DNA from 4 places in the Bradyrhizobium sp. NP1 genome. Region 1 is predicted to be linked to each of the others. Evidence: predicted binding sites of a transcription regulator. Region 1 holds the regulator's gene; each other region holds the start of a gene.
The links. Region 1 encodes PhoB, which activates phosphate uptake and scavenging genes when phosphate is short. Its sites were predicted from a motif close to TGTCATNNANCTGTCAT; they were not measured.

Region 1 (7,468 bases):
ATCGCCCGAGGGCACCACCGCCTTGACGCCGATCAAGAGGCCCTCGCCGCGCACTTCCGAGAGCACGGTCGGATAACGGTCGACGACGGAAGCGAGCTTCTGCTTCAGCAGCAGCGACATCTTCTGCACATGCGCGAAGAAGCCGGGCTTGAGCATGACGTCGAGCACGGCATTGGCGGCTGCGATCGCCAGCGGATTGCCGCCGAAGGTCGAGCCGTGCGAGCCCGGCGCCATGCCGGAGGCGGCCTCCGCGCTCGCCAGCACCGCGCCAATCGGAAAACCGCCGCCGAGCGCCTTGGCGAGCGACATCACGTCAGGGGTAACGCCGAGCCGCTTGTAGGCGAACAGCTCGCCGGTGCGGCCCATGCCGGTCTGCACCTCGTCGAAGGCGAGCAGAAGGCCGCGCTCGTCGCAGAGCTGGCGCAGCGCCTTGAAGAAGGCCATCGGCGCCGAGCGCACGCCGCCTTCGCCTTGCACGGGCTCGATCAGGATGCCGGCGGTGTGGGGACCGATCGCCTTCTTCACCGCCTCGATGTCGCCATGCGGCACCTGGTCGAAGCCGTCAACCGGCGGCCCAAAACCTTCGAGATATTTGGCGGAGCCGGTGGCGGCGAGCGTCGCGAGCGTGCGGCCGTGGAAGGCGCCCTCGAAGGTGATGATGCGGTAGCGCTCGGGATGGCCCTTGGAGAAGTGATAGTGGCGCACCAGCTTGATCACGCCCTCCATCGCTTCCGCGCCGGAATTGCAGAAGAACACGAGGTCGGCGAAGCTCTCATCGCACAGCCGCGCGGCGAGCTTCTCGCCATCGGGGCTCTTGAACAGGTTCGACATGTGCCAGAGTTTCGTCGCCTGCTCCTGCAGCGCCTTGACCAGATGCGGATGCGCGTGGCCGAGCGCGTTGACCGCGACGCCCGAGGTGAAATCGAGATAGCGCTCGCCGTTGGTCGCGACCAGCCAGCAGCCTTCGCCGCGTTCGAAGCCGAGGTCGACCCTGGCGAAAACCGGAAGCAGATGCGACGTGGCGCTGTTGGTCATGGCGGTCACTTGAGCGTTCGAGAACAATGATGATGCGCGCATTGGCGCGGCCGCATCAACAGCAGAAAACAAAACGTGCCGCCTTTTCAGGGCGGCACGTAGAAGCATTCTAGGCGCGCAGAGATGGGTGTCAATGCCGTCAGGCGCAGGCTGCGCGGGGCCTGTGCCGCCCGTAACATTGCGGTGTGGTGGAAAAGACAAAATCAAATGCATAAGTAACGGAACATGTGGACGTCGTGGCCGGGGACTCTTGCGCCCGAGTCACGCCATATTGTAGCGTTTGGGCCGTCGGATACGACATCTCGTGCGGCGGTTCTGACCCTCAAGAGTGTTAACGGTTCGCGTAAACGTCCGGGCGCGCCTGATCGGCCCGGCGAGGGTTAAGGGATTCTGCGCGCAGGGATTTTTTTTGGCATCGCAGCACCGCCTGGCAAGCGGCCGGCGCTACGCGAAGGGAAGAGCGTGATGACGGTATTGACCTGGTCCGACGAGCGCGTCGAGCAGTTGAAGAAACTCTGGGAGGCCGGCCTGTCGGCGAGCCAGATCGCCGCCGAGCTCGGAAACGTGACGCGCAACGCGGTGATCGGCAAGGTGCATCGGCTCGGCCTTTCGGGCCGCGCCAAGAGTCCATCGTCGGCGGCGCCACGCCAGCGCAAGGCGCGCCCCGCCCAGCACATGATGCGGGTATCGCGCCCGGTCTCGCGCGGCAACACGGCGCTCGCGCACGCCTTCGAGGTCGAGCTCGAGCCCGATCCGATCGCCTATGACAACGTGGTGCCGATGAGCCAGCGGCTGTCGCTGCTCGAATTGAACGAGGCCACCTGCCATTGGCCGGTCGGCGATCCCGCCAGCCCCGACTTCTTCTTCTGCGGCGGCAAGGCGCTTGCCGGACTGCCCTATTGCGCACATCACTCGCGGGTCGCCTATCAGCCCGCCGCCGATCGAAGGCGGCCGTCGACCAAGCCGAATTCGAGGTAGGCTCGCTCGCCGGCGGATGTCGTCCCCGCGAAGGCGGGGACTCCGAACCACTGAACCACGTGGTCATTTCGAGCTGTCGATGCAGCTCGTCCAAGCAATCAAGACCTGCGGTTATGGGTCGCGGCCCGCGCGGAGCCTATCAACGCGCGCGTTCGCGGGACGACGGCGATCACTCCGCGGCTTTGGCGAAGCGGTCGTCGAGCGCGTAGCCGGCGCCGCGGACGGTGCGGATCGGATCCTGCTCGCGGCCCGGATTGAGCAGCTTGCGCAGGCGGCCGATATGCACGTCGACGGTGCGCTCGTCGATATAGATGTCGCGGCCCCAGACGCTGTCGAGCAGCTGCTCGCGGGAAAACACCCGGCCCGGGTGCTCGAGGAAGAATTCGAGCAGGCGATACTCGGTCGGGCCGAGATCGATCGGACGGCCGGATCGCGCCACGCGGCGCTTCTCGCGATCGAGCTCGATGTCACCATAGGCGAGCACGGTTGCGAGCCGTTCGGGGCTCGCACGACGCAGCAGGCCTTTCACGCGCGCCAGGAGTTCCGGCACCGAGAACGGCTTGACGATGTAGTCGTCGGCGCCGGTCGCAAGCCCGCGGACGCGCTCGCTCTCCTCGCCGCGCGCGGTCAACATGATGATCGGAAGCTGCTTGGTCTCGGGCCGCGCCCGCAGGCGCCGGCACAGCTCGATGCCGGACAGGCCCGGCAGCATCCAGTCCAGCACGATCAGGTCGGGAACGCGTTCCTTCATTCGCGTGTCGGCATCGTCACCGCGCGCCACCGTCTCGACCTCGTAGCCGTCTGCCTCGAGGTTGTAGCGCAACAGCGTGGTCAGCGCCTCCTCATCCTCCACCACCAGTATGCGCGCGCTCATGGCTAGGTCTTCTCCATTGGCTTGAGCCGTGGCCTGATCCGCTGCTTCGCCCCGCGGCTTAATTGTTGCCCGGAATCGTGGCAGCGAAGGTCGTCATGTCACCCTTCGGACGCTTGTCGAGAATCTGCTGGCCTTCGATCATGTAGAACACGGTTTCCGCGATATTGGTCGCATGGTCGCCGATCCGCTCGATGTTCTTGGCGCAGAACATCAGGTGAATGCAGAACGAGATGTTGCGCGGATCTTCCATCATGTAGGTGAGCAGTTCGCGGAACAGCGAGGTGCAGATGGCGTCGACCTCCTCGTCGCCCTTCCATACGCTCATCGCCGCCGGCAAATCGTGCGCCGCATAGGCGTCGAGCACGCTCTTGACCTGCTGCTGAACGAGGTCGGTCATGTGCTCCAATCCGCGGATCAGCTTCAAGGGATGGAAATCGCTTTCCAGCGCGGCGACGCGCTTGCCCATGTTCTTGGCGAGGTCGCCGATCCGCTCGAGGTCGATCGCCACCCGCATGGCGCCGACGATCTCGCGCAGGTCGACCGCCATCGGCTGGCGCCGCGCGATGGTCAGCACCGCGCGCTCCTCGATCAGGCGCTGCATGTTGTCGATCTCGAGGTCGGCCGCGACCACGCGCTGGCCGAGCGCGATGTCGTGGCGCACCAACGCGTCGACGGATTCGACGATCATGCGTTCGGCGAGGCCGCCCATCTCCGCTACCAGGCGGGTGAGTTCCTGCAGGTCGCTGTCGAAAGCCTTGGCGGTGTGTTCAGAAGCCATGTGTCAAAATCCTCCGCGGTCAGCGTGTCAGCCGAAGCGGCCGGTGATGTAGTCCTGGGTACGCCGATCGCTCGGCGAGGTGAAGATCTTGCTGGTCTCGTCGAACTCGATCAGCTCGCCGAGATACATGAAGGCGGTCTTGTCGGAGACGCGCGCCGCCTGCTGCATGTTGTGAGTGACGATCGCGATCGTGTACTGCTCGGACAGTTCCTGGATCAGCTCCTCGACCTTGGCGGTGGAGATCGGATCGAGCGCCGAGCACGGCTCGTCGAACAGGATCACCTCCGGCCGCACCGCCACCGTGCGGGCGATGCAAAGCCGCTGCTGCTGGCCGCCGGACAGGCTCAATCCGCTGGCGTTCAGCTTGTCCTTGACCTCGTTCCAGAGCGCGCCGCCGCGCAGCGCCTTCTCGACCCGGTCGTCCATCTCGGACTTGGAAATCCGCTCGTAGAGGCGGATGCCGAAGGCGATGTTCTCGTAGATGGTCATCGGGAACGGCGTCGGCTTCTGGAACACCATGCCGACCCGCGCGCGCAACAGGTTGAGGTCGAGCCGGGGGTCCAGGATATTGGTCTGGTCGAGCATCAACTGCCCACTGGCGCGCTGGCCCGGGTAGAGGTCGTACATCCGGTTGAAGATGCGCAACAGCGTCGACTTGCCGCAACCGGAGGGACCGATGAATGCCGTCACCCTGTTGGTGCCGAGCGTCAGGTTGATGTTCTTCAGCGCGTGGTTCTCGCCATAGTAGAAATTGAGGTTGCGAGCGGTCACCTTGGCGGGCGCCTCCGGCAGCGGCACCGAATGGCCGTGCGAGCTTGCGGTACTCATGGATACAGAAAGATCGTTCATTTTGCGCTCCTCTCGGCGCCCAGGATGCGCGCGCCGATATTCAGCGCGAGCACGGTCAGTGTGATCAGCAGGGCCCCGCTCCATGCGAGTTGCTTCCAGTAGGCATACGGGCTCTGCACGAAGTTGTTGATGGTCACCGGCAGGTTGGCCATCGTCTTGGTCAGGCTCAGGCTGAAGAACTGGTTGGACAGCGCGGTGAACAGCAGCGGCGCGGTTTCGCCGGCGACGCGTGCGGTCGCGAGCAGCACGCCGGTGATCAGGCCGCTTCGCGCCGCGCGGTAGGCGATCCTCTTGATCACCAGCGAGCGCGGCAGCCCGAGCGCGCTCGCGGCTTCCCGCAGCGGGTTCGGCACCAGCAGGAGCATGTCCTCGGTGGTGCGCAGCACGACCGGGATCACGATCACCGCAAGCGCGAGCGAGCCCGCGATCGCCGAGAAGCCTTTCATCGGCACCACCACCGCGCCGTAGATGAAGAGACCGATGATGATCGACGGCGCGCTGAGCAGGATGTCGTTGATGAAGCGGATCACCGAGGTGAGGCGGTCGTTGCGGCCATATTCGGCGAGGTAGGTGCCGGCGAACAGGCCGAGCGGCGCGCCGATCCCGACCCCGATCCCGGTCATGATGATCGAGCCGGTGATGGCGTTGAGCAGGCCGCCTTCGGTCGAGCCGGGCGGCGGCGTGTTCTCGGTGAAGACCTGCAGGTTGAGGCCGGCGATGCCGTTATAGAACAGCGTGAACAGGATCAGCGCGAGCCAGGTGACGCCGAACAGCGCCGCGCAGACGCACAGCCCGCGGACGATGATGTCCCGGCGGCGGCGGCGCGCATAGATCGAGTTGAGGGCCATGGCGCTAGTTCCCCGCCTTCTTTTCCAGGCGCAGCAGCATCAGCCGCGCGGCGGCAAGCACGATGAAGGTCAGCACGAACAGCAGCAGGCCGAGAAGGATCAGGCCCGATTGATGCAGGCCGTCGCTTTCGGCGAACTCGCTGGCGATCGCCGCCGAGATCGTGGTGCCCGGCGAGAAGATCGATCCGGTGATGCGGAACGAATTGCCGATGATGAAGGTCACCGCCATGGTCTCGCCGAGCGCGCGACCGAGCGCCAGCATGATGCCGCCGATGACGCCGACGCGGGTATAGGGAATGACCACGCTGCGCACGACCTCCCAGGTGGTGCAGCCGACGCCGTAGGCGGCCTCCTTCAGCACCGGCGGCACGGTGCGGAACACGTCGACCGAGATCGCGGTGATGAACGGCAGCACCATGATCGCGAGAATCAGCGCCGCGTTGAACAGGCTGAGATAGGACGGCGGGCCGGCGAAAATCGCTCCTAGCACCGGCACGCCGTCGAACAGGTGGATCATCGCCGGCTGGAAGGTGTAGGCCAGGAACGGCCCGAGCACGAAGAAGCCCCACATGCCGTAGATGATCGAGGGGATGCCGGCGAGCAGCTCGATCGCAATGCCGATCGGGCGGCGCAGCCATTGCGGGCAGAGCTCGGTGAGGAAGATCGCGATGCCGAGGCCGACGGGAATGGCGATCAGCATCGCGATGAAGGAAGTCACCAGCGTGCCGTAGATCGGCCCGAGCGCGCCCAGCACCGGCGGGTCGGCCGAGGGCGCCCAGCGCTGCGTGGTCAGGAAGCTCACGCCATATTCCCGCATCGCGGGCCAGGCACCGACGATCAGCGACAGGATGATGCCGCCAAGGATGAGCAGCACCGAAATCGCCGAAGCGCGGGTGATCCAATAGAAGGTGATGTCGCCGAGCTTGAAGGCACTGAGTGCCTTGGCGCGATCGTAAGGCCCGGCGGCTTGCAACGCGTCGCTTTCAACGGCCATCTCTGCCACGCCAATCCCCTGGTCTCTAGCAGCTTACGCGATCCGGGCCGCGTTTGGCTGGGTCCGGTTTCTCTTTCGTTTGCGCCTTCTCTTGAAGAAGGCGACGCGGGTGGTTCGAGCCGCCCGCGCCCCTGTACCTGAAGACCGGGCCTCCCCTGGCCAGGGGAGGAGCAGGCCTTTAGCTCTTGATATCCGACGACCAGGTCTTCTCGATCAGATCGACGACGTTGGCCGGCATCGGAATGTAGTCGAGCTCCTCGGCCATCTTGCCGCCGTTCTTGAACGCCCAGCGGAAGAACTTGATGGCTTCCTGCGAGGCCGCCTTGTCGGTCGCATCCTTGTGCATCAGGATGAAGGTCGAGGCGGTGATCGGCCAGGACTTGTCGCCGGGCTGATCGGTCAGGATGACGTAGTAGCCGGGCGCATGCGTCCAGTCGGCGTTCGCGGCGGCCGCCTGGAAGGTCTCGACCGTCGGCTGCACGGACTTGCCGGCCTTGTTGACCATCGCGGTGTAGACCAGCTTGTTCTGCTTGGCATAGGCGTACTCGACATAGCCGATCGAGTTCTTGGTCTGGCCGACGTTGCCGGAGACGCCTTCATTGCCCTTGGCGCCGACACCGGTCGGCCACTCGACCGCCGTGCCCTCGCCAACCTTGCTCTTCCAGTCGGCGCTGACCTTGGAGAGATAATCGGTGAAGTTGAAGGTCGTGCCGGAGCCGTCGGAACGGCGCACAACGGTGATGGCCTCGGACGGCAGCTTCACGTTCGGATTGAGCTTCTTGATCGCGGGATCGTCCCACTTGGTGATCTTGCCGAGATAGACATTGGCGAGCGTCTCGCCGTCGAACACCATCTCACCGGGCTTCACGCCCTCGATGTTGACCACCGGAACGATCGCGCCCATCACCATCGGCCACTGCGCGAGGCCATCCTTCTCGAGCTGGTCGGCCTTCAGCGGCATGTCGGTGGCGCCGAAGGTGACGGTCTTGGCCTGGATCTGCTTGATGCCACCGCCGGAGCCGATCGACTGATAGTTCAGACCGTTGCCGGTTTCCTTTTTGTAGGCATCCGCCCATTTCGAATAGATCGGGAATGGGAACGTCGCACCCGCG
Region 2 (7,468 bases), 3.1 Mb from region 1:
GGAACAGGTCGCCGCTGCGATAGGCGGCCATGCCGCGGGCGCGGTAGGACCGCGCATCGTTGGCGCGGAAATCCGCAAGCAGCTCGATATTGCGGATCGGCTCGGCGCCATCGGCGGGCCATGGCGCGCTGACGGTGATGATCTCGGCCGGCGCGACGGCCTCGGCGCGGGTGCCGGCCTCCTCCGGCACGATGGCATCCGTCCGCGCCGCGGCTGCCGGCACCTCGGTCTGCGCCGGCGGCGGCATGGCGACAAGCTCGGCCAGCACCGTGGCGGCGGCCCCGACAGCCCGCTCGGCGATTGCTGGCGTTTCCGACAGCCGTCCGAACAGCGTGTAGCCGCCGATAAGGATGGCGGAGATCACCGTTGCCGCAATGGTGCTGGAGGCGACCTTCTGGATCCTCTCATAGATCGCCGTGCGCGTCTGCCTGGAGCGGGATTCGAGCAGGGCCGCGGTCAGGAGCTGATCGTAGGCGGCCCGCTGCTCGGCGTCGCCGAGGATCTCGTGCGCGCGGACGAGCTGCCTGAACTTCAGCGGCGCGTCGGGATCATCGGGATTGGTGTCGGGATGGGTGGCCTTGGCGGCCTTGCGGAACGCGGCCCTTATCTCGTCGGCATCATCGCTCGGAAGCGCATCAAGCAACTCATACAAGGTCGTCATGGTCGTACTCGCGACTAATTACCCCCTCAGAAATCCCCCGCCGCGGAGTTCCGATTGACGATGGTATTAGGGTGTAAGGATTATCTGGGCTTGAGGATGGTCCCGATATGGCAAAAGCATGCCGGGTGCCACATTTGGTGAGACAGCCTCGCCATAGGCGTTAACGTTCCGCCACCACCGGGTGGGGCGGCACGCCATCGGATGGGGTCCCGGCGCTGGCCAGCGCCTCGGATTCGAGCCGGGCCCGCGCTGCGGCGTTGACCTCGCATCGCCGCACCGCCTGCAGCCGGTTGAGGCGCTCGCGCGCGACCTTTTCGGCGTGCCGATAGCATTGCCGCTCGTAGGCGAGCTTGAGCCGCGCAAACTCATCCGCATCGACGGTGCGGAAATCGGCTGCCTTGAATTCACAGTCCGGCGCCGGCTGGCGCGTCAGCAGGGCCGTCTCGGTCGGGCAAGGCGGCGGCGCGGGCTCCGCGCGGGCGGACAGCACAGGCTGCGGGTCCGCGCTGCGGGCGCAGCCCGCAAGCGCCAGGAGCAGGGCGCAAGCGGCCGCTCGTCGGCGGGTTCGCAGCACCCGATCGCCAAAGGGCATCGGGCCCGCGGTTGCCTCGCGCGCAGTCGCTGATCGGTCAACGGACAAATGGGCGGCCTCTCTTAGGCAGCACCCGTCGCGGCGCAAAATGGCGCGGCCACGGCGCTTGGCCCCCCAGCCAAACGCCGGCGATCATGCACCGAAACACTGAACCAAATGTAAATCACACTTCGCTGCTGCCCGAACAATGGCGGGAAAGCGGCGAGCGCGCGGCACGATGCTCAGGACGGCCGGTCCGATGCTGGCATTCGCTCCCCACTTCTGAAGGCACGTTTGCGAATGTCAGAATCGAAGGATCACTAGCTGGCGCCAAAGGCCTTGAAGGTGATGATGGTGTAGGTGTCCTGGATGCCGGGAAGCACCTGCACCTTCTCGTTGACGAAATGGCCGATGTCGGTGTCCTTGTCGACGTAGAACTTGACCAGGAGATCGTAGTTGCCCGCCGTGGAATAGATTTCAGACGCGATCTCGGCCTCGGCAAGCGCATTGGCCACCGTATAGGACTGGCCGAGCTTGCACTTGATCTGAACGAAGAAAGGAACCATCGCGATCGTCTCCGGGCCTCTGGTTCTGCCAATAGGCCAAATTTGCGGCAGCAAGGCAAGCGACCTTGCTGGTCGGCAGCCGGCGCGTTAGGAAACCCCATGGTCCCGCTCGCAGCAAACGCGAAAGCCCTGCCATGACCGTGCCCGCCGCGCTCACCATCGCCGGGTCGGACTCGTCGGGCGGCGCCGGAATCCAGGCCGATCTGAAGACCTTTGCCGCCTTTGGCGTCTACGGCGCATCGGTCATCACGGCGCTGACGGCGCAGAGCACGCAAGGTGTGGCGAGCATCCATCCGGTGCCGCCGGATTTCGTCACCGCGCAGATCGACGCCGTGTTCGGCGATCTCGCGATCGGAGCGGTCAAGATCGGCATGCTGGCAGGGCAGGCGACTGTCGTGGCCGTCGCCGACGGGCTGAAGCGGTGGTCGCCCAGGCATGTCGTGCTCGACACCGTCATGGTCGCCTCCTCAGGCGCACGCCTGCTGGCGACGGATGCCGTCGACGCGCTGCGCAGCCAACTCGTTCCGCTGGCCTCGCTGATCACACCCAATCTTCCCGAAGCGGCCGCGCTGCTCGACGAGTCCCTTGCCTCCGATCCCGCGGCGATCGAACGGCAGGGCCGGCGGCTTCTTGCATTGGGATGTTCGGCGGTGCTGATCAAGGGCGGCCATGGCGAAGGCAGCGAGAGCATCGACTATCTCTTCGATGGCAAGCGCACGCTCGCGCTTTCCGCGCCGCGCATCGCGACAAGAAACACCCATGGCACCGGCTGCGCGCTGTCGTCGGCGATCGCGGCGGGGCTTGCGAAAGGCGAGGCGATGGAGAGCGCGGTGCGCAACGCCAAGGACTGGATCAGCGGCGCGATCGCAGCCGCCGACCGCTTCTCCGTCGGCCGCGGCCGCGGGCCGGTCCATCACTTCCACAAGTTCTACTAGTGGTCCGACTCCAACGTTCGCATCCCGCTTTGAGAGGCATGTTTGCGAATGTTGGAATCAAGGAACCACTTTCAATTCTCGAAAAAACGCGGCGCCCTCGATGCGATGTGGCGGCGCATTGTGGATGGTCATGCAATGACGGGGATCGCGCGCGGCCTGTCGCCTGATTGTCGCGCAGCGCTGCTATTTGCCGCATGACGCGAACGGGGACTGATTCGCGCGCCTTCTGGATGAACGTTAACGGTTCCATCCGTGGCTTCAGTCGTCGTCATCGACCTGTCATGGGAATCTGTTAGGTGCCGCGCATGGGTGGTAGCGAAGCCTTGAGTGACGAAAGCCCGGAACGACGCTTTCGCACGTTGTTTATCTCCGACGTCCATCTCGGCGCCCGCGGCTCGCAAGCCGAAAAATTGCTGGACTTTCTCCGCATCCACGATGCCGACACCATCTATCTCGTCGGCGACATCGTCGACGGCTGGGCGCTGAAGTCGAACTGGTACTGGCCGCAATCGCACAACGACGTCGTGCAGAAGATGCTGCGCAAGGCGCGCAAGGGCGCGAAGCTGGTCTACGTTCCCGGCAATCACGACGAGTTCCTGCGCAACTATTACGGCACGCATTTCGGCGGCATCGACGTGGTGGAAAACACCGTCCACACCGGCGCCGATGGCAAGCGCTATCTGGTGATCCACGGCGACATCTTCGACCTCGTGGTGCAGAATGCGCGCTGGCTCGCCCATCTCGGCGACAAGGCCTACGACTTCGCGATCCAGGTCAACCGGTTCGTCAATTTCTTCCGCCGCATGTTCGGCGTGCCCTACTGGTCGCTGTCGCAATGGGCCAAGCTGAAGGTGAAGAACGCGGTCAACTATATCGGCGCGTTCGAGAAGACGCTGGCCAATGAGGCGCGGCGGCATGGCGCCGACGGCGTGATCTGCGGCCACATCCACTACGCGGTCATCCGCGACGAGCACGGCATCCGCTACATGAATTGCGGCGACTGGGTCGAGAGCTGCACCGCGCTTGCCGAGCACGAGGACGGTAGCTTCGAGATCATCACCTGGACCGACCCCGTGCCTCGCGTTGAGCCGCTGCCCCAGGTCGCGGCCCGTGCGGCGTAAGGCGCCCTGATGCGCATCCTGGTTGCGACCGATGCCTGGCATCCGCAAGTCAACGGCGTGGTCCGCACGCTCACCATGATGGCGGACACGGCGCGGCCACTCGGCGCCGAGGTCAGCTTCCTCACCCCGCAATCCTTCCGCACCTTCGGCATGCCGAGCTATCGCGATCTGCGTGTGGCGCTGCCGCGGCCGGCCAAGATCGCGCGGTTGATCGAGGACGCGCGGCCCGACAGCATCCATATCGCGACCGAGGGACCGATCGGGCTTCTGGTGCGGCGCTATTGCCGCAAGCACGGCTTTCCCTTCACCACGAGCTTCCATACCCGCTTTCCGGAATATGTCCGGGCGCGCGCGCCGATTCCGGAATCCCTGGTGTGGCGGGCGCTGCGCCGTTTCCACGCCCCGAGCCAGGCGGTGATGGCGGCGACGCCGGCCCTGGCTACCGAATTGCGCCAACGCGGCTTTGCCAATGTGGTGCTGTGGCCGCGCGGCGTCGACGTCACGCTGTTTCATCCGCGTGCGGTCGATCTCTGCCTGCCGGCCCCGATCTACCTCAGCGTGGGCCGCGTCGCCGTGGAGAAGAACCTCGAGGCGTTTCTCGATCTCGACCTGCCCGGCACCAAGGTGGTGGTGGGCGACGGCCCGGCGCGCGCCATGCTCGAGCAGAACTATCCGGAGGCGATCTTCCTCGGCGCGCTGCATGGCGAGGCGCTGGCGCAGGTCTATGCGGCGGCCGACGTCTTCGTGTTCCCGAGCAAGACCGACACGTTCGGCCTCGTGCTCCTGGAAGCACTCGCCAGTGGTCTGCCGGTTGCCGCTTTTCCAGTCACCGGCCCCCGCGACGTGATCGGAACCGAGCCGGTCGGGGTGCTGGACGATGATTTGCGCGAGGCGTGCCTTGCCGCGCTCGAAATCCGCCCGCAAGCCTGCGTCGATTTTGCCGCACGGCAAACCTGGGAGGTCTCGACCCGCGCCTTCATCGAGCATATGGCCGAGATCCACGAGCCCGACCCGAACGGCGTTGAATTCATCGCCCAGGAACCGCGCTTCGTCGCCTGACTTGCCGGGGGCGTGACTTGCCGGCCTGTCGCCCGGCGCGATACAAGCGGGTATGACCCAAACAGCCTCGCCTTTTCCAGTCACCCCATCCGACATCGATGCGGCGGCGCGCGTGCTGGCGCCGGTCGCAGTCAGAACGCCATTGTTGTCCTTTCCCGTCCTGAACGAACGGGTCGGCGCCAAGGTGTTTCTGAAGCCGGAAGTGCTGCAGCGGACCGGATCGTTCAAGTTTCGCGGCGCCTTCAACAAGCTGTCGTCGATCCCGCAGGAGAAGCGCAAGGGCGGCGTGGTCGCCTTCTCCTCCGGCAACCATGCGCAAGGCGTCGCCGCCGCCGCCAAGATCCTCGACATGCCCGCGACTATCGTGATGCCTTCCGACGCGCCGGCCTTGAAGCGCGAGCGCACCAAGGCCTATGGCGCCGAGGTCGTGCTCTACGACCGCGATCGCGAGGACCGCGAGGCCATCGCCCGCGATCTTGCACAGAAGCGCGGCGCCACCGTGGTGCCGCCCTATGACGATCCCTTCGTGATTGCAGGCCAGGGCACCGCAGGCCGCGAGATCGCCGAGGACATGGCCGCGCTCGGGCTTGCCCCCGACATCGTGATCGCGCCGGCTTCCGGTGGCGGCCTGATCGCGGGCGTTGCGACCGCGGTGAAGGCGCGTTTTCCCGGCGCCGCCGTGATCGTCGCGGAGCCCGAGAATTTCGACGACCATGCGCGCTCGCTGCGCGCCGGAGCGCGCGAGGCGCATCATGCCGCAGGCCGCACGATTTGCGACGCGCTGATGGCTGCGATGCCCGGCGAGATCACCTTTGCGATCAACAGCCGCTTGTTGTCCCAGGGCGTGACCGCATCCGACGCCGAGGTGGCGGCCGCGGTCGCCTTTGCCTTTCGCGAGTTGAAGCTGGTGGTCGAGCCCGGCGGGGCGGTCGGGCTCGCCGCCCTGCTTGCCGGCCGGATCGAGGCGCGCGGCAAGACCGTCGTCGTCGTGCTCTCCGGCGGCAACGTGGATGCCGATCTGTTTGCCAGGCTCGTCGCCTGAAATCGTCGTTCAAAGAGAGGGGCAGAGCATCGCTGCTCTGCCCCTTGTCGTTGCCGGCTGCAGGAATGCCCCGCGTGACGGAGACGGCGGGGAATGCGATTTGTCGTCAGAGGCTTGGCGGCGTCGCCGGAGCCTTTACGAGAAGAACGCGATCTTCTCGGCCTGGCTCATGCGCCGGATCGGCGCCAGCGGATCGTTCGCGGGCACGCTGGGGCTGCGCAGGATCCCGCTCGCGATGATGGTCGAGCCGAGCGACGGCGAGACCTCGGGCAGCGGCGTGACGGCTGCCGCGGCAACCGGCGCGGCCATCTCCGCAGGCGCTTCGGCGGCCGGTGCGAACAGTTCGACGATCGGCGGCTCGATTGTGGCTGCAGGGGCCGGCGGCTCGAACGACGTTGCCGGCGCCGGCTCCGCGAGCCGCTCGGCCGCGGGCGTGGTCGCGCGCTCCGGCACGTCGATGACGGGAGTTGCGGCCGGGGGCTCGGCGGCCGCCATTGGCTCGGGCATCGGCACATAGAACGCGTCGTCCGAATCGGGCGCCGCCATTTCCATCGCGACCAGGTCGAGCACCGCCTCGTCGTCGGCATGCGCTGCCGCGCCGTTCGCGCTCTCCATCTCTGGCGAGGCGGCCGGCCCGGCCATGTTTTGCTCGGCTTCGAACACGGCTTGCTCAGCGGCTTCAAGCATTGCAGGCGAGGGGGCGCGCGCCGCGGGCGCAGCCGCGTTCTCGCTCGTCTCCGCCATGCCGTCCGCTTCGGCGAACTCTGCGACCCTCGCCCTGATCAAATCAAAGGCGGCAGCGAGCGCCGCACGCGGGTCGGCCGAGGAAAGCTGGGCGCTGCCGGCCTCGATGGCTGCGACCTGGGCATCCAGGATGTCGCAGATCCGGCCGTCGGCGCCGATCTCGCGCCAGCGCCAGGAAATCTCCTTCAGGATGCGGGCGCCTTTTCGGATCGGCGCCAGATGCTCCTCGAGCCGCAGGTCGTCGAACGCGTCGACCGCCGCCGCATTCGCCCGCGCAACTGTACCGCCGATCGCCGCCAGCGCCTCGGCGAGCCTGTCGTCGGCAGGCTCCGCCTGCCGCTGCGACGCCAAAGCTTCCTCGATCCGGGCCACCGCGTCGAGCACCATGGTGGTGTCGGCGTTGCGGTTGCGCTTGGCGTATTCGCCGAGAAACCAGCGGCCGCGCGAGGTCTCCATGAACGCCTCGCGGATAGCGTCGTAGTCGGCCTCGCTCGGCTGGGCCGCGCGGGCTGATATCGGCGATAGGGCGAAAGCTTCCTCGGCCATGGCAAACTCTTGCGCGCAAATCACCGCGCGTTGAGCTAACGATCATCATGTTATTGGCCGAATCGCAATTGAATTGATGAGACGCGAATCACAAATCCCCATCGCTTCGAAGACGCAGGCCAGGCGATTCGCGACGCGGCTCGCGGTATTCTACGCTACCCTGTTCGGCACGACCGGCGCCCACCTGCCGTTTTTCACGGTCTGGCTCAAGGCGATCGGGCTC
Region 3 (7,468 bases), 3.5 Mb from region 1:
CGACGTGATCGCTTCCGATCCGGTGGATCAATCGGTGCTGCACCGCCTGCTCGACGGCCAGATGATCTTCAGCGTCGATGCCACCTCCGCGATATTCGGCGCGTCGCATTTCAGCTTCGACGGCGACCTGATCGACATCCTGGCTTCGATTCTGGGCGCGGTCGCCGTGCTCGTCATGGGAACGATCTGGCGTCGTCGCAAGCTGCGCGACGATCCGAAGCCGAAACCGGCCGCCTGAAGGCGCCGGCAAGCTCTCCGGTTCCGCGCCATTTGCGGCCGGCGGCCCCTCGCGCGATTTGCGACAAATAGCCGCCGGACGGGTCTTGCCGTTTTGCGATACCGAGTGAGCGGATAGGCCGCACTCGGAGGTTGGATTGAACTGGTTTTCGGATTTGTTCGATCCTGCCTTCCTCGGCACGCTCATCAAGCAATTCAGGGCGGAAATCCAGCACCCTCAGTTCTGGGTCAACCTGTCCAAGATCATCTGGATCAACGTATTGCTGTCGGGCGACAACGCGCTGGTCGTCGCGATGGCATGCCGCGGCCTTGCCCCGCGCCAGCGGCTGTGGGGCATGGTGCTGGGTGCGGCGGCGGCCGTGCTGCTGCGGATCATCTTCACGCTCGTGATCGCGACCGTGATGGGCTTGCCCTACCTGAAACTGGTCGGCGGACTGGCGCTGCTCGTCATTGCCGCGAAGCTGCTCGTTCCCGACAGCGCGGAGGAGCAGGGTGTCGGCTCGGCGGCGCATGTCTGGGCCGCGGTGCAGATCGTCGTGGTCGCCGATATCGTGATGAGCCTCGACAACGTCATTGCAGTCGCCGCCGCCGCCAACGGCAGCATCCCGCTCCTGATCTTCGGGCTGGCGAGCAGCATTCCGCTGATCATTGCGGGGGCGACGTTGATCATGGCGCTGCTCGCGATGCTGCCGGTCCTGGTCTGGGCCGGATCGGCGCTGCTCGGCTGGATCGCAGGCGACGTCATCGCGACCGATCCGGTCGTTCATCCCAAGCTGCAGAGCCTGTTCGAGGGGGCGGTCGGCATCGAGTTCGATGCGCTGCTGACGCTGCTCGGGGTTGCGCCGCTGTTCGTCGGCGGCAATGGCGGCGAGATCGTCTGCGCCGCGCTGGGCGCGTTCATCGTCCTGATCGTCGGCGCGATCTGGCGGAGGCAGCGGCTGAGCTATGCCGCACAGGGCACCTGATCCCCACGCGCTTAGTGGTCGAATTCTAACATTTGCTCCCCGCTTCGGGAGGCGCGTTTGCGAACGAGGAATTGACCGCTGCCGCGGTCCTGATCCGGGCGAAAGCTTAGCGTCTGACGATCGAGCCGGAACGGCCGACCAGCCGCGCAAGCTGGCGGAAGCGGCTGCCGACGCGGTCGGCGACCAGATCGACCATCCTGTGCTCGAACACCAGCATCAGCTTGCGGCCGTGGCTGCGGAAATGCGTCGCCGGCAGCACGCCCGGCCGTGCCGCCGAGATCAGATGGGCGACACGAAACGCCGCGCCGAGCACCCGCGCCCGTTCGAACTGGGCCGGCGTCACCATCGCCTGCATGACCGCGGGCGGTTCATTCTCCTCGCTCAGGCCCGCGTAGCGGAAGAACACGGAGAGCGCGACGAACACCCGGCCCTGATGCGTGACCGAGCCGAAATTGCCATGCGTGATCAGGCTCAGCGTCTGTTCGCCGCGATGATCCGGATGAACGCGCCAGCCGATATCCGACAACAGGCATGCGGCGTGACGCAGCCTGCGGTCCTCGTCGGTTTCGCGCAGACCCACCACGCGGACGAAGCGGTCGGTCCAGCCGATCAATTCCTCGGCGTGGCGCGCCGAGCGCGACAGCAACTCGTTGAGCGTCTGCGCCCCGCAGAGGAAGCCGTCCTTGGCGCGCTCGCTCTCCGATAGCATCGAGTACAGCAGCCCTTCGCGCACGCCGAAGGTCGAAAACATGATGGTCTTCGGCTTGGCGACGCGGATCACGTATTCGAGCACGAGCGCGGCATAGGTCAGCAGCGGACGGCGCGCGTCGGCCACCGCCTCGATATTGGCGAGCAGGTTGGTCGCCGCCAGCCGCCTGAGCCGCCGCGCGAAGTCGAGCGCATCGGAGGCCGGGATCGCATAGCCGTGCATGACGCTGAGCGGATAGCCGCTCTGGATGATGTGGATGCGGGCGAGCGCGCGCCAGGTGCCGCCGACCGCATAGAAGGTCCGGCCGCGCCCGCGCTGCAGTTGGGATACCGCGGTGAGCTCGTTCTTGACGATGCGCTCGGCGCGCTTGAGCGACTTGTGCGACAGGTCCTGCAGCGCGAGGCTGCCGAGCGGCAGCGTCACGCCGGAGCGCACGGCGTTGCCGCGCACGTCGATCAATTCGAGCGAGCCGCCGCCGAGGTCGCCGACGATGCCGTCCGGCCTGTGGATGCCCGAGATGACGCCGAGCGCCGAGAGCTTCGCCTCGATCGGCCCCGACAGGATGTCGATCTTGACGCCGCAGATGCGCTCCGCCTTGGCGATGAAGTCGGCGCCATTGGTGGCGTCGCGGCAGGCCGCTGTCGCGATGGCGTAGACGCGCTCGACCCTCTGCACCTTGCAGAGCGCGTGAAAGCGCCGCAGCGCAGTCAGCGCCTTGTCGACCGCGTCGGGCGCGAGCAGGCCGGTCGACTGCACCTCGCGTCCCAGTCCGCACAGCGCCTTCTCGTTGAACACCGAGACGAGGCTGCGCGACATCTGTTCATAGACGACGAGACGAACCGAGTTCGAACCGATGTCGATGACCGCGACGCTGGCGTTGCGCTTGCGCGGCCGCTTCACCGTGACAATCCATTAAGCGGGAGGATGACGTTCGGTACGGCGCGTGAGACGGCGCGGCGAGGATTCCTTGAGCGACTTTCCACGGCCTGAGAGACTCGGATTGGTCATGAAATAGTTGTGCAGGTTGAAAGGCTCCTCGCCTTTCGCGGTCTTCATACGCGTTGACGATCCGTCCGGCAACAACTGCCAGCTCTGCTCATTGTCCTTCAGGTTGGCGACCATGATCTGTTCGAGAACCTGCTGATGCACCGTCGGATTTTGCAGCGGACAGAGCACCTCGACGCGGCGGTCGAGGTTGCGCGGCATCATGTCGGCAGACGAGATATACACAGCTGCTTTGGTGCTCGGCAGCCCTTGTCCCATGCCGAAGCAGTAGATCCGGCCGTGTTCCAGGAACCGTCCGATCACCGATTTGACGCGGATGTTCTCCGACAGGCCGGGCAGGCCCGGCCGCAGGCAGCAGATGCCGCGCACCACGAGCTCGATCGAGACGCCGGCTTGCGAGGCCTCGTACAGCGCGTCGATGATGTCGGGGTCGACCAGCGCGTTCATCTTCATCCAGATCGCGCCGGTCCGGCCGTGGCGGGCGTGGCTGGTCTCGCCCTGGATATGCTCGATGATGCGCTTGCGCAGCGTCAGCGGCGACACCGCCATCTTCTCAAGGTCGCTCGGCGCGGCGTAGCCGGTGATGTAGTTGAACACCCGCGCCACGTCGCGCCCGATGGTCGGATCGGACGTGAAATAGGAGAGGTCGGTATAGATGCGCGCGGTCACCGGGTGATAGTTGCCGGTGCCGGTATGGACATAGGTGGTGAGGCTGCCGCCCTCGCGGCGCACCACCATCGACAGCTTGGCGTGCGTCTTCAGTTCGAGGAAGCCGTAGACCACCTGCACGCCGGCGCGTTCGAGGTCGCGCGCCCAGCGGATGTTCGCCTCCTCGTCGAAGCGCGCCTTGAGCTCGATCAGCGCGGTCACCGACTTGCCGGCCTCGGCGGCCTCCGCCAGCGCGCGCACGATCGGCGAGTTGTTGGAAGTGCGGTAGAGCGTCTGCTTGATCGCGACGACGTCGGGATCGCGCGCGGCCTGCTGCAGGAACTGCACGACGACGTCGAAGGACTCGTAAGGGTGATGGACGATCAGGTCCTTCTGGCGGATCGCTGCGAAGATGTCGCCGCCATGTTCGCGCACCCGTTCCGGATGGCGCGGCACATAGGGCGAGAATTCGAGGTCGGGCCGGTCGAGCCGGGTGAGCTGCGAAAGCTCGTTCATGGCGAGCACGCCATCGACCAGGAAGACCTCGTCATCTGATGCCGACAGCGCGTGCTGCACGAAGATGCGCAGCTCCTCCGGCATCTTGGCATCGATCTCCAGCCGGATCACCGAGCCGCGCCGCCGCCGCTTCAGGGCGGTTTCGAACAGCCGCACCAGGTCTTCCGCCTCTTCCTCGATTTCGAGCTCGGAGTCGCGGATGATGCGGAAGGCGCCCTGGCCGTTGACGTGGTAGCCCGGGAACAGGCGGCCGATGAACAGGCTGGTTGCCTGTTCCAGCGTGATCAGGCGCACCGCGCCGTCCTTGCCGGCGGGCATGCGGATGAAGCGGTCGATCTTGCCGGGCATGCGGATCAACGCATTCATCGGTTTGCCGTCGGAGGCACGCGTCATGTGCAGCGCGATCGTGAAGCCGAGGCTCGGGATGAACGGGAAGGGGTGGGCCGGATCGATCGCCAGCGGCGTCAGCAGCGGGAAGATGTTGTGCAGGAAGTAGTCCTCGATCCAGGCCCGCTCGGACTTGCTGACGTCGCGCGCATCGACCAGCGCAATGCCGGCCTCGGACAGGAGGCCGCGTAGATCGCGCCAGATCGCCTGCTGGTCAGTGGCAAGCTGCGAAACGTTCTGGTTGATCATGACGAGCTGCTCGGCCGGCGTCAGCCCGTCCGGGCTACGCTCGGCGATGCCTTCGCGCACCTGGGCCTTGATGCCGGCAACGCGGACCATGAAGAACTCGTCAAGGTTATTGGCAGAAATCGACAGGAACCGCACCCGCTCCAGCAGCGGATGGCCCGGATTGACCGATTCCTCGAGCACCCGGCGGTTGAAATGCAGCCAGGACAGCTCGCGGTTGATGAAGCGCTCGGGGCTCGCCGCAATTGATGGCGGCGCCAGAACTTCGGCTTCTTTTTCTTTGTTTTCAATGGCTTGTGCCGAATCCATCAGATTCTTATCCATTTCGCGTCGCCGGGCGGGGCCGTTTGAGCAAACGCCGCGCAACCATGTGTTAGTGCGATGACGTTTCGATGACATTGACGTTCCCGCCGATCGCGGCGTCAAGGCGGTTCCCGTCAGGTTTTGCGGAGCAGTTCCGCGGCGAGCGCCCGCGTTACCGGCCGGCCCAGCCGCAAGGCCTCGCTGTCGAGCAGCGCGACCGCCTGCCGCGCCGCGGCGTAGGAGCGCTCGATCCGGCTGGCGAGATAGCTGACGACGGCCTCGTCGACCGCCAGCTGCCGGTCGGCGCAGAATTTGACGATCAGTGCGCGCAACAGCCCGTCGTCGGGCGGCAGCAGCGATATCACGGGCAGCGCGCGCAGGCGCGACCGCAGGTCGCGCAGCTCGATCTCGGCCGCCGCCGGTGCCGCGCGGGCGGTGATCAGCACGAAGGCTCCGTCCTCGCGCGCCAGGTTCATCAGGTGAAACAGCGCGCGCTCGTCAAACTCGCCGGGTTTCAGATCTTCGACAACCAGCGCGCCGGTTGCGAGCGCCGCGGGGACTGCGGCGAGATCAAGCGCGCGCGCCGTGGTCGATCGGGCGCCGGCCTGCTCGGCCCAGATGCTGGCGAGGTGGCTCTTGCCAGCACCTTCCGGCCCCACCAGCAGCATGACGCGGTTCGGCCATTCCGGCCACGCGTCGATCAGCGCGAGGCCCGCCGCATTGGCCGGGCCCTCCAGGAAATCGTCGCGCGTCAGGCTCTCCGCATGCGGCAACGCAAAGGCCAGTTGACGGGGTTGAACGCGGCCAGCCACAACTCACTCCATGCCGCCAGTAAACCAGGCCTTGCAGCCTCGTGATCCGATTCTAACATTCGCACCCCATCGCTGCAGGCACTTTTGCGAATGTAAGAATCAAAAGGACCACTAGCAAATCATTGATGCCCGTGGAGCTTTGGATTTGACGTTCGCCTGAGGAAATCGCGGCAACCGGGTAGCGAACGTCAAATCCGCTCCGCTAGCGCGCTTCTATCGTGCTCATGTGCCGTACCCATTCCACGAGATAAAGCGATACGGACACCAGCGTAAAGACGGTTACGAATCCCATCAGGATCAGATCATAGGGCGCTGGCCTGAAACCGAAGCCGAGCGAGGCCAGCACCAAGGCGGCGAACGCGACCTGGGCCACGGTATTGAGCTTGGAGACCATCAGCGGTTTCATCGGAACCGGCTTGTCGAACAGCCACGACACGATGACGGCGGCGACGATCATGATGTCGCGGGAGACCACGAGGATCACGATCCAGCGCGGGATCGCGCCCCAGATGCCGAGCGCCACGTAGATCGTGACCAGCAGCGCCTTGTCGGCGAGCGGATCGAGCAGGGCGCCCAGTTCGCTCGTCATGTCGAAGCGCTTGGCAAGGAAGCCGTCCACGGCATCGCTGACGCCGGCGATCACGAAGATGGCGAACGCGATCTCCATTTCGCCCGAGGCGATCGCCCAGACGATGATCGGGACCAGCAGGATGCGACCCAGCGTGATGATGTTCGGAATGCTCACGGCGCTTCCCGGCGCAAGAGACACGGCTCCTGGGGACTGAGCCGCTTATCTACACATAGTATATGCTGGCGGCGCTTACGAGCCATTGCGCTGACGCGGAATCCGACGTAACCAGCCGGATATACAAGCGGAATTTTGTATGGCCGAACGCAGAAACGGGCTCACTTACGCCGATTCGGGCGTCGATATCGACGCCGGTAATCGCCTGGTCGACCTCATCAAGCCAATGGTGCGCGCCACGGCGCGCCCGGGCGCCGACGCCGAGATCGGCGGCTTCGGCGGGCTGTTCGACCTCAAGGCCGCAGGCTTCAAGGACCCCGTCCTGGTCGCTGCGACCGACGGGGTCGGGACCAAGGTCAAGATCGCGATCGAAACCGGGCTGCATGGCGGCATCGGCGTCGACCTCGTTGCGATGTCGGTCAATGACCTCGTGGTGCAGGGCGCCGAACCCCTGTTCTTCCTGGACTACTTCGCCTGTGGCAAGCTCGAGCCGGAGGCCGCCGCCGCGATCGTGGCGGGTGTCGCGGAAGGCTGCCGCGAATCCGGCTGCGCGCTGATCGGCGGCGAAACCGCGGAGATGCCCGGCCTCTACAAAGCCGGCGATTACGACCTCGCCGGCTTTGCGGTCGGAGCGGCGGAGCGCGGCACGCTGCTGCCGCGGTCTGACATCGAAGCAGGCGACGCCGTGATCGGGCTTGCCTCGTCGGGTGTGCATTCCAACGGTTTCTCGCTGGTGCGCAAGATCGTCGAGAGCTCGCGCGTGAGCTTCGACGCGCCGGCACCGTTCTCGCCGGTCATGACGCTGGGCGCAGCGCTGTTGACGCCGACGCGGCTCTACGTGAAATCATGCCTGCGCGCGATCCGCGAGACCGGCGCGATCAAGGGCCTTGCGCAC
Region 4 (7,468 bases), 2.0 Mb from region 1:
CGCGATGTCGCCGCGCAAGGACGCAAGCGTGCTCAGGCGTGCGCTGGTCATGCGCCGCTCCTCAAGAGGTGATGAGGCCATTGCTGGTTTTTAGAGAACCAGGATCTGGCCCATTTGTTCATGATATGTTCTAATATAAAGCTAACAGGCTCCCAAGAGTCAATCGACTTGAGACACCTGAAAATTCATCAGCAAAATCAATGCGATTCAAGCCGATAGCCGCCTGCCTCGTCACTTCGCATCTGTGCCGCCGATCTGACGTTCCTGCAGTGGTTGCAGCGAGATCGTCTCAGGAACGTCAGATCGAAAGCGGCACTGAAATCATAGGTTTGCTAGTGCCCTTTGCTTTCCGAAGTTCGTGCAAGAGGTCGCGGCGATGGTTCACGAACTTCGGAAAGCGGGCACTAGGTCATGACGAAAGGAAAGCCCATGCATCGCATCTCGCTCGACAGCGAAACCGATTTCGATGGCTGGCGCAGGGCTGCGCGCGCGCTGGCGCTCAACGACATAAGCCCCGCCGAGGTGACGTGGACGGTGGGAGGCAGCGAGGCGGTCGCAACAGAGCCGCTCGACACATCCGCCGACACGTTCAGCGTCGCGGCGAAGTTTGTCGAACGCGCGCAGGCCGCGATCCTGCACCGCGACGTCAACCGCTTCGACCTGCTCTACCGCCTGTTGTGGCGGCTGCGCAGCCATCATGATCTGCTGAATGTGGCCGACGACCCTGAGGTCGCGCGGGTGACTGAAATGGCGAAGGCGGTGCATCGCGACCAGCAGAGGATGCAAACTCTCGTCCGCTTCCGCGAAGTCGGCCGCGAGCAGAAGTCGCATTTCGTCGCCTGGTTCGAGCCCGAGCATCACATTGTCGCGGCAACCGCACCGTTCTTCGCAAGCCGTTATGCCGACATGCCCTGGTCGATCCTGACCCCTGATGTCTGCGCGCATTGGGACGGTCATGCCGTCGCGATACCGCAGGGATCGCGCGCGCCGAAACACCAGCCGAGGACAGGCTGGAAGAAATCTGGCGCCGCTACTGTGCACCCATCTTCGATCCGACGCGGGTGCGGCTGAAGACCATGGAGGACATGCCGACACGATCCTGGAGGAACCTGCACGACAGTTCGATCATTAAGCCTCTGATCGCCGATGCCGAATACTGGACCGGTACAAGGATCGCCGGTGCGGCTTCAATCCCGCAACGGCCGGAAGCCTCGATGAAACGCAAGCCTGCAACCTCGACGGACACTATCGCGACGCTGCGCGAGGAAGCAGCCTCCTGCCGCGCCTGCCCGCTCTGGAAGAACGCGACCCAGACCGTGTTCGGCGAAGGTCCGCAAGACGCCTCGATCGTCTTGGTCGGCGAGCAGCCCGGCGACAAGGAAGACCTCGCAGGCCTGCCCTTCGTCGGGCCCGCAGGCCAGATGCTCGACCGCGCACTGGAAGAGGCCGGCATCAACCGCAGCAAGGTCTACATCACCAACGCGGTGAAGCACTTCAAATTCGTGCCGCGCGGCAAGATCCGGCTGCACCAGAAGCCGTCGACGCCGGAGATCAAGGCCTGCCGGCCGTGGTATGAGCGCGAGCTTGCCGCCATCAGGCCCGGCCTCGTGGTGGCGATGGGCGCCACCGCTGCGCAATGCGTGCTGGGCAAGATCACGCCCATCAACAAGAACCGCGGCCGGCTGATCGATCTCGACGACAACACCAAGGCGCTGGTGACGGTGCATCCGTCCTATCTCTTGCGGCTGCCGGACGAAGAGGCAAAGGCGCTCGAATATCAGCGCTTCGTCGACGACCTGAAGCTCGCGGCAGACTTTTTGAAGAAATCGGCGCGCGCGGCGTGAAACGCCCCTCGCGCATCATCCTTGCGAGCAAATAGGCCACGCGAATGCGCCCTCGCGGGCTCCGCAAAGCAATCCAGCATCCTGCCGGCACCGATGGGCGTTGTTTCGTCGCCTTCGCTCCGCGCAATCACGGCTCCCAGGCATCGATCTCAATTCACTGCATCACATAACGCATCACGCATGATTTTCGTGGTTGCTGCGCCGCATCAACAAGCCCGGCCTGTGTCATCTAACCTTCAAATCCATCGGTCACAAATGGGCCTTCAGTGACTTTCATGGGGGTCAGAATGACCGACGTTGCATTAAATCCGTCGATGAGCGAGGGCGCGCCGATCCAGCCGGCATCGCGGCCCAACCTCGACAAGGGCTTCAACCCGCTGACGATGATCATTTTCTTCGGCATCCTCGCCGCCGGATTGCTCTTTGTCGCCTACAGCATTTATGTCGACGTCGACGCGACCGGTGCCCGCGTCACCACCTACCTGCCCTATATCCTGCTGTTCGTCGCGCTCCTGATCGCGCTCGGCTTCGAGTTCGTGAACGGCTTCCACGACACCGCCAACGCGGTCGCAACCGTCATCTACACCCATTCGCTGCCGGCCGAAGCCGCCGTGATGTGGTCCGGGCTGTTCAACTTCCTCGGCGTGCTCACCTCGACCGGCGCGGTCGCCTTCGGCATCGTCTCGCTCCTGCCGGTCGAGCTGATCCTGCAGGTCGGCTCCAGCGCCGGCTTCGCCATGGTGTTCGCGCTGCTGATCGCCGCGATCCTGTGGAATCTCGGCACCTGGTATTTCGGGCTGCCCGCCTCCTCTTCCCACACGCTGATCGGCTCGATCATCGGCGTCGGCGTCGCCAACGCGCTGCTGCGCGGCCGCGACGGCACCTCGGGCGTCGACTGGGGCAAGGCGACCGAGATCGGCTATGCGCTGCTGCTCTCGCCGCTGGTCGGCTTCATCTGCGCCGCGCTGCTGCTGATGTTGTTGAGGGTGATCGTCCGCAACCCCGCGCTCTACGCCGCGCCCGAAGGCAACAAGGCGCCGCCGCTCTGGATCCGCGGCCTGCTGATCCTGACCTGCACCGGCGTCAGCTTCGCGCACGGCTCGAATGACGGCCAGAAGGGCATGGGCCTGATCATGCTGATCCTGATCGGCACCGTGCCGACCGCCTATGCGCTCAACCGCGCACTGCCGGAATCCCAGGTCGCGCAGTTCCAGCAGACGTCGGACGCCGCCTCCAAGGTGATCGCGGCCAAGGGCGCCGGCCACAGCATCATCGGCGATCCGCGGCCCGCGGTGACGCAATATGTCTCGCAGCACCACCTCAATGAGGGCACCTATCCTTCGCTCGCGGTGCTGGTGAAGGACGTCGGCGACCAGGTGCAGAAATACGGCTCGCTCAGCAAGGTGCCTGCGGAGGTCGTCGGCAACACCCGCAACGACATGTACCTGACCTCGGAAGCGATCCGCTTCCTGATGAAGGACAAGGAGAACGATCTCAACAAGGAGGAGGTCGCGACCTTGAACGCCTACAAGGCCTCGCTCGACAACGCCACCAAGTTCATCCCGACCTGGGTCAAGGTCGCGGTCGCGATCGCGCTCGGGCTCGGCACCATGATCGGCTGGAAGCGGATCGTGGTCACGGTCGGCGAGAAGATCGGCAAGACCCACCTCACCTATGCGCAGGGAGCCTCCGCCGAACTGGTCGCGGCCGCAACGATCTTCGCCGCCGACAATTTCGGGCTCCCGGTATCGACCACGCACGTGCTGTCCTCGGGCGTCGCGGGCGCGATGGCGGCCAACGGCTCAGGGCTTCAGGTCGCAACCATCCGCAACATGGTGATGGCCTGGGTGCTGACGCTGCCGGCCGCGATCCTGATCTCGGGCTGCCTCTACGTGATCTTCTCGCGCCTGTTCTGAGTACGCGAGAGGCCGCGCGGCAGTCCAAAACAGAAGGCCCGCGCTCGGCGCGGGCCTTTTGGCATTGGCGATCGCAAGCGCCAAATTCCCGTAGGGTGGGCAAAGCGAAGCGTGCCCACCGTTCATTCACCGAACGATCCCAAGATATCCCTTATGTCTCCACCCCGGTCGGAGACGAGCAGCCCGCGCGCGACAAAGCGAAAAGTTGCTGTGCGGCCAATCGACGACGCGCGTAACGAGCCCATGTTTGACTGGATTGAAATGAATGTAATCGATGTGACGTTCGAGGTCGCCATCATCGCGGTGGGCACGCTCCGCTTTGCCCACCCTACTCATTTCCCTCGCAAATGACCTCTCACGCCGGCAGCGTGTTCTCGACCAGCTTGATCCAGTACGAGGTGCCGAACACGATCGCCTCGTCACTGAAATTGTAGGCCGGATGGTGCAGGCCGGCGCTGTCGCCATTGCCGCAGAAGATGAAGGCGCCCGGCCGCTTCTCCAGCATATAGGCGAAATCCTCCGCACCCATCAGCGGCGGCATCTCGTGCACATTGGTGTCGCCCGCAATTTCCTTCGCGACCCTGGTCGCGAACTGCGTCTGTACCGCGTGATTGTTGGTGACGGGATAACCGCGCTCATAGGTGAGGTCGATCTTGGCGCCGGTCATCTGCGCGACGCCGGCCACCACCGCACGCACCCGCTTCTCGACCAGCTCGCGCACTTCGGCGGTCAGCGTGCGCACGGTGCCGCGAAGCACCGCGGTCTGCGGGATCACGTTGCGGGCGTTGCCGGCGTGGAATTCGCACATCGAGATCACCGCAGCGTCGAGCGGATCGACGTTGCGCGAGACGATCTGCTGCAGCGCCGTGATCAGTTCGGCGCCGACGAGGACGGAATCGAGACTCTTGTGCGGCCGCGCCGCGTGGCCACCGATGCCCTCGATGTTGATGTCGATGGAATCGGTCGCCGCCATGATCGGGCCGGTGCGGATCGCGAACGAGCCGATCGGCATGCCGGGGCCGTTGTGCATGCCGTAGATCTGGTCGATGGCAAAGCGCTCCATCAGCCCGTCCTTGATCATCGCGGCGGCACCCGCGCCGCCCTCCTCCGCCGGCTGGAACACCACGACCGCCTGGCCGGCGAAATTCCGGGTCTCGGCGAGGTAGCGCGCCGCGCCCAGGAGCATCGCGGTATGGCCGTCATGGCCGCAGGCGTGCATCTGGCCCGGGGTCTTGGAGGCGTAAGGCAGCCCGGTCTGCTCCTCGATCGGCAGCGCGTCCATGTCGGCGCGCAAGCCGATCACCTTGACGTCGCCGCCGGCCGGCTTCCTGCCCTTGATGACGCCGACCACGCCGGTCTTGCCAAGACCCGTTGCGACCTCGTCGCAGCCGAATTCGCGCAGTCGCTCGGCGACGAAGGCGGCCGTGCGATGCACCTCGTAGAGCACTTCGGGATGCGCGTGGAGGTCCCGGCGCCAGGCCTGGATATCGGGTTGCAGATCGGCGACGCGGTTGACGATGGGCATGGCGGGTCCGGTTTCTTATGGGTTGAACGTCTTGTGTAGCACGGCCCGCGCAATCCACCCAAGCCTGCCGGGGATGCCCGAACGCCGACCAAGGGCCTGCAAAAGCCGGGCTTGTCCCGGCCATCCGCGTCCGACTAATAGAGAAGCAAGGACGTGGATGCCCGGCATCAAGCCGGGGCTGACGGCGGGCGAAATGCGAGATGGCACGACAGCTTGAGGGCGACTTCGACTATGTCATCGTAGGTGCGGGCACCGCGGGCTGCATCCTTGCCAACCGCCTCTCCGCCGATCCGAAAAATCGCGTGCTGATCCTGGAAGCGGGCGGCGACGACAACTGGATCTGGTTCCACATTCCGGTCGGCTATCTCTTCGCCATCGGCAATCCGCGCTCGGACTGGATGTTCCGGACCGAGGCCGAGCCCGGCCTCAACGGTCGGTCACTGGCCTACCCGCGCGGCAAGGTGATCGGCGGCTGCTCCGCCATCAACGCCATGATCTCGATGCGGGGACAAGCGGCCGACTACGACCACTGGCGCCAGCTTGGCCTCGCCGGGTGGGCGTATTCGGACGTGCTGCCGCTGTTCAGGCGGCTGGAGGATCATTTCCTGGGCGAAAGCGAGCACCATGGCGTAGGCGGCGGCTGGCGCATCGAGGCGCCGCGGCTGTCCTGGGCCATTCTGGACGCGGTGGGCGACGCCGCCGAGCAGATGGGCATCAAGCGCATTCCCGATTTCAACACAGGCGACAATGAGGGCATCAGCTATTTCCACGTCAACCAGAAGCGCGGCCGCCGCTGGTCCTCGGCGCGCGGTTTTTTGAAGCCCGCGCTGCATCGCCCCAACCTGCGGCTGGAAAAGCACGTGCTCGTGGATCGCCTCATCGTCGAGAACGGCCGCGCGGTCGGCGTGCGCTTCATCCAGGGCAATGAGGCCGTCGAGGCACGCGCGAAGGGCGAAGTGATCCTCTCCGCCGGCTCGATCGGATCGACCCAGGTGTTGCACCGCTCCGGCATCGGGCCAGCGGATTGGCTGGGGCCGCTTGGCATTGAAGTCGTGCTCGACCGGCAGGGCGTCGGGCGCAATTTGCAGGACCACCTGCAGCAGCGTGCGATCTACAAGGTCGAGGGCATCCGCACGCTGAACGAGACCTATTACTCGCTGCCGCGGCGCGCCCTGATGGGGCTCGATTATGCGCTCCGCCGCCGCGGCCCGTTGACCATGGCGCCCTCGCAACTCGGGATCTTCACGCGCTCCGACGCCACCCGCTCCCGCGCCAACATCCAGTTTCACGTGCAGCCGCTGTCGCTCGACAAGTTCGGCGATCCCCTGCACCGCTTCCCGGCGATCACGGTGAGCGCCTGCAATCTGCAGCCGACCTCGCGCGGCACGGTGCGCATCCGCTCCGAAAAGCCCGATCAGGCCCCCGCGATCGCGCCGAACTACCTGTCGAGCGACGACGACCGCCAGGTCGCCGCCGACGCCATCCGCGTCACGCGGCGGCTGATGCGCCAGCAGGCGCTCGCGCGCTACCGGCCGGTCGAATTCCTGCCGGGCCCTTCAGTCGGCGACGACGAGGTTTCCCTTGCCAAAGCCGCCGGCGACATCGGCACCACCATCTTCCACCCCGTGGGCACGGCCAAGATGGGGATGGCGAACGATCCCATGGCCGTGGTCGACGAGCGGCTGCGGTTTCGCGGGATCGCGAACCTGCGCGTGGCGGACGCCTCCGTGATGCCGACCATCACGTCGGGCAACACCAACACCCCGACCGCCATGATCGCGGAAAAAGCCGCCACCATGATCCTTCAGGACGCGCGCTGATCGTCGCGCCGGCGATCGTCAAAGTGCGCGCCAGTGGACGGGCCGCCCGACCAAGTTCCAGCACGACATCACAATTCACCAAGCAAACCCTTGAAAGTGATGAAATAACGCGGCCCCCCCGCGATCCTGAAAGCAAAGCCCCCGTGCCCACCCGGCGGAGGCTTGCGCTGGCTACTCACGTCGCACTCACGAAGTCGTCATTAACCCCGCGTCGGAAAAAAGATTTTTCGCTGGGATGCCGGGAATAAGGGCGGCGCTTGGCCGATCAGGTGGGCGGACCCAATCAGGGGTTCAAAGCGGAGAAAAGCGCGATGAGCGATCACGATCACCATGATGACGGCCACGGCGTCAGCCGTCGCCACG

Region 2: QOU61_RS26480 (UDP-2,3-diacylglucosamine diphosphatase) is a predicted target of PhoB. The motif match lies at 3,000-3,016, and genes of this name have one in related genera.
Region 3: QOU61_RS20950 (RNA degradosome polyphosphate kinase) is a predicted target of PhoB. The motif match lies at 5,095-5,111, and genes of this name have one in related genera.
Region 4: QOU61_RS13410 (inorganic phosphate transporter) is a predicted target of PhoB. The motif match lies at 2,068-2,084, and genes of this name have one in related genera.

Annotation. Positions count from the first base shown of each region.
Region 1 is NZ_CP127385.1:828,458-835,925, reverse strand. Features, by position in the region: gene QOU61_RS03920 (aspartate aminotransferase family protein) at 1-1,035, opposite strand, end outside; gene QOU61_RS03915 (GcrA family cell cycle regulator) at 1,501-2,013, shown strand; gene phoB (phosphate regulon transcriptional regulator PhoB) at 2,183-2,887, opposite strand; gene phoU (phosphate signaling complex protein PhoU) at 2,946-3,665, opposite strand; gene pstB (phosphate ABC transporter ATP-binding protein PstB) at 3,693-4,514, opposite strand; gene pstA (phosphate ABC transporter permease PstA) at 4,511-5,362, opposite strand; gene pstC (phosphate ABC transporter permease subunit PstC) at 5,367-6,356, opposite strand; gene pstS (phosphate ABC transporter substrate-binding protein PstS) at 6,535-7,468, opposite strand, start outside.
Region 2 is NZ_CP127385.1:5,447,447-5,454,914, reverse strand. Features, by position in the region: gene QOU61_RS26500 (DnaJ domain-containing protein) at 1-661, opposite strand, end outside; gene QOU61_RS26495 (hypothetical protein) at 822-1,151, opposite strand; gene QOU61_RS26490 (Lrp/AsnC ligand binding domain-containing protein) at 1,553-1,798, opposite strand; gene thiD (bifunctional hydroxymethylpyrimidine kinase/phosphomethylpyrimidine kinase) at 1,933-2,733, shown strand; gene QOU61_RS26480 (UDP-2,3-diacylglucosamine diphosphatase) at 3,039-3,854, shown strand; gene QOU61_RS26475 (glycosyltransferase family 4 protein) at 3,864-4,913, shown strand; gene QOU61_RS26470 (threonine ammonia-lyase) at 4,966-5,955, shown strand; gene QOU61_RS26465 (hypothetical protein) at 6,091-7,245, opposite strand; gene QOU61_RS26460 (MFS transporter) at 7,322-7,468, shown strand, end outside.
Region 3 is NZ_CP127385.1:4,331,933-4,339,400, reverse strand. Features, by position in the region: gene QOU61_RS20965 (TerC family protein) at 1-238, shown strand, start outside; gene QOU61_RS20960 (TerC family protein) at 375-1,202, shown strand; gene ppx (exopolyphosphatase) at 1,309-2,811, opposite strand; gene QOU61_RS20950 (RNA degradosome polyphosphate kinase) at 2,824-5,022, opposite strand; gene QOU61_RS20945 (P-loop NTPase family protein) at 5,151-5,828, opposite strand; gene QOU61_RS20940 (CDP-alcohol phosphatidyltransferase family protein) at 6,031-6,573, opposite strand; gene purM (phosphoribosylformylglycinamidine cyclo-ligase) at 6,713-7,468, shown strand, end outside.
Region 4 is NZ_CP127385.1:2,832,621-2,840,088, reverse strand. Features, by position in the region: gene QOU61_RS13420 (ImuA family protein) at 1-51, opposite strand, end outside; partial or broken gene QOU61_RS13415 (UdgX family uracil-DNA binding protein) at 430-1,844, shown strand; gene QOU61_RS13410 (inorganic phosphate transporter) at 2,132-3,760, shown strand; gene QOU61_RS13400 (M20 aminoacylase family protein) at 4,116-5,285, opposite strand; gene QOU61_RS13395 (GMC family oxidoreductase) at 5,486-7,105, shown strand; gene QOU61_RS13390 (metallophosphoesterase family protein) at 7,417-7,468, shown strand, end outside.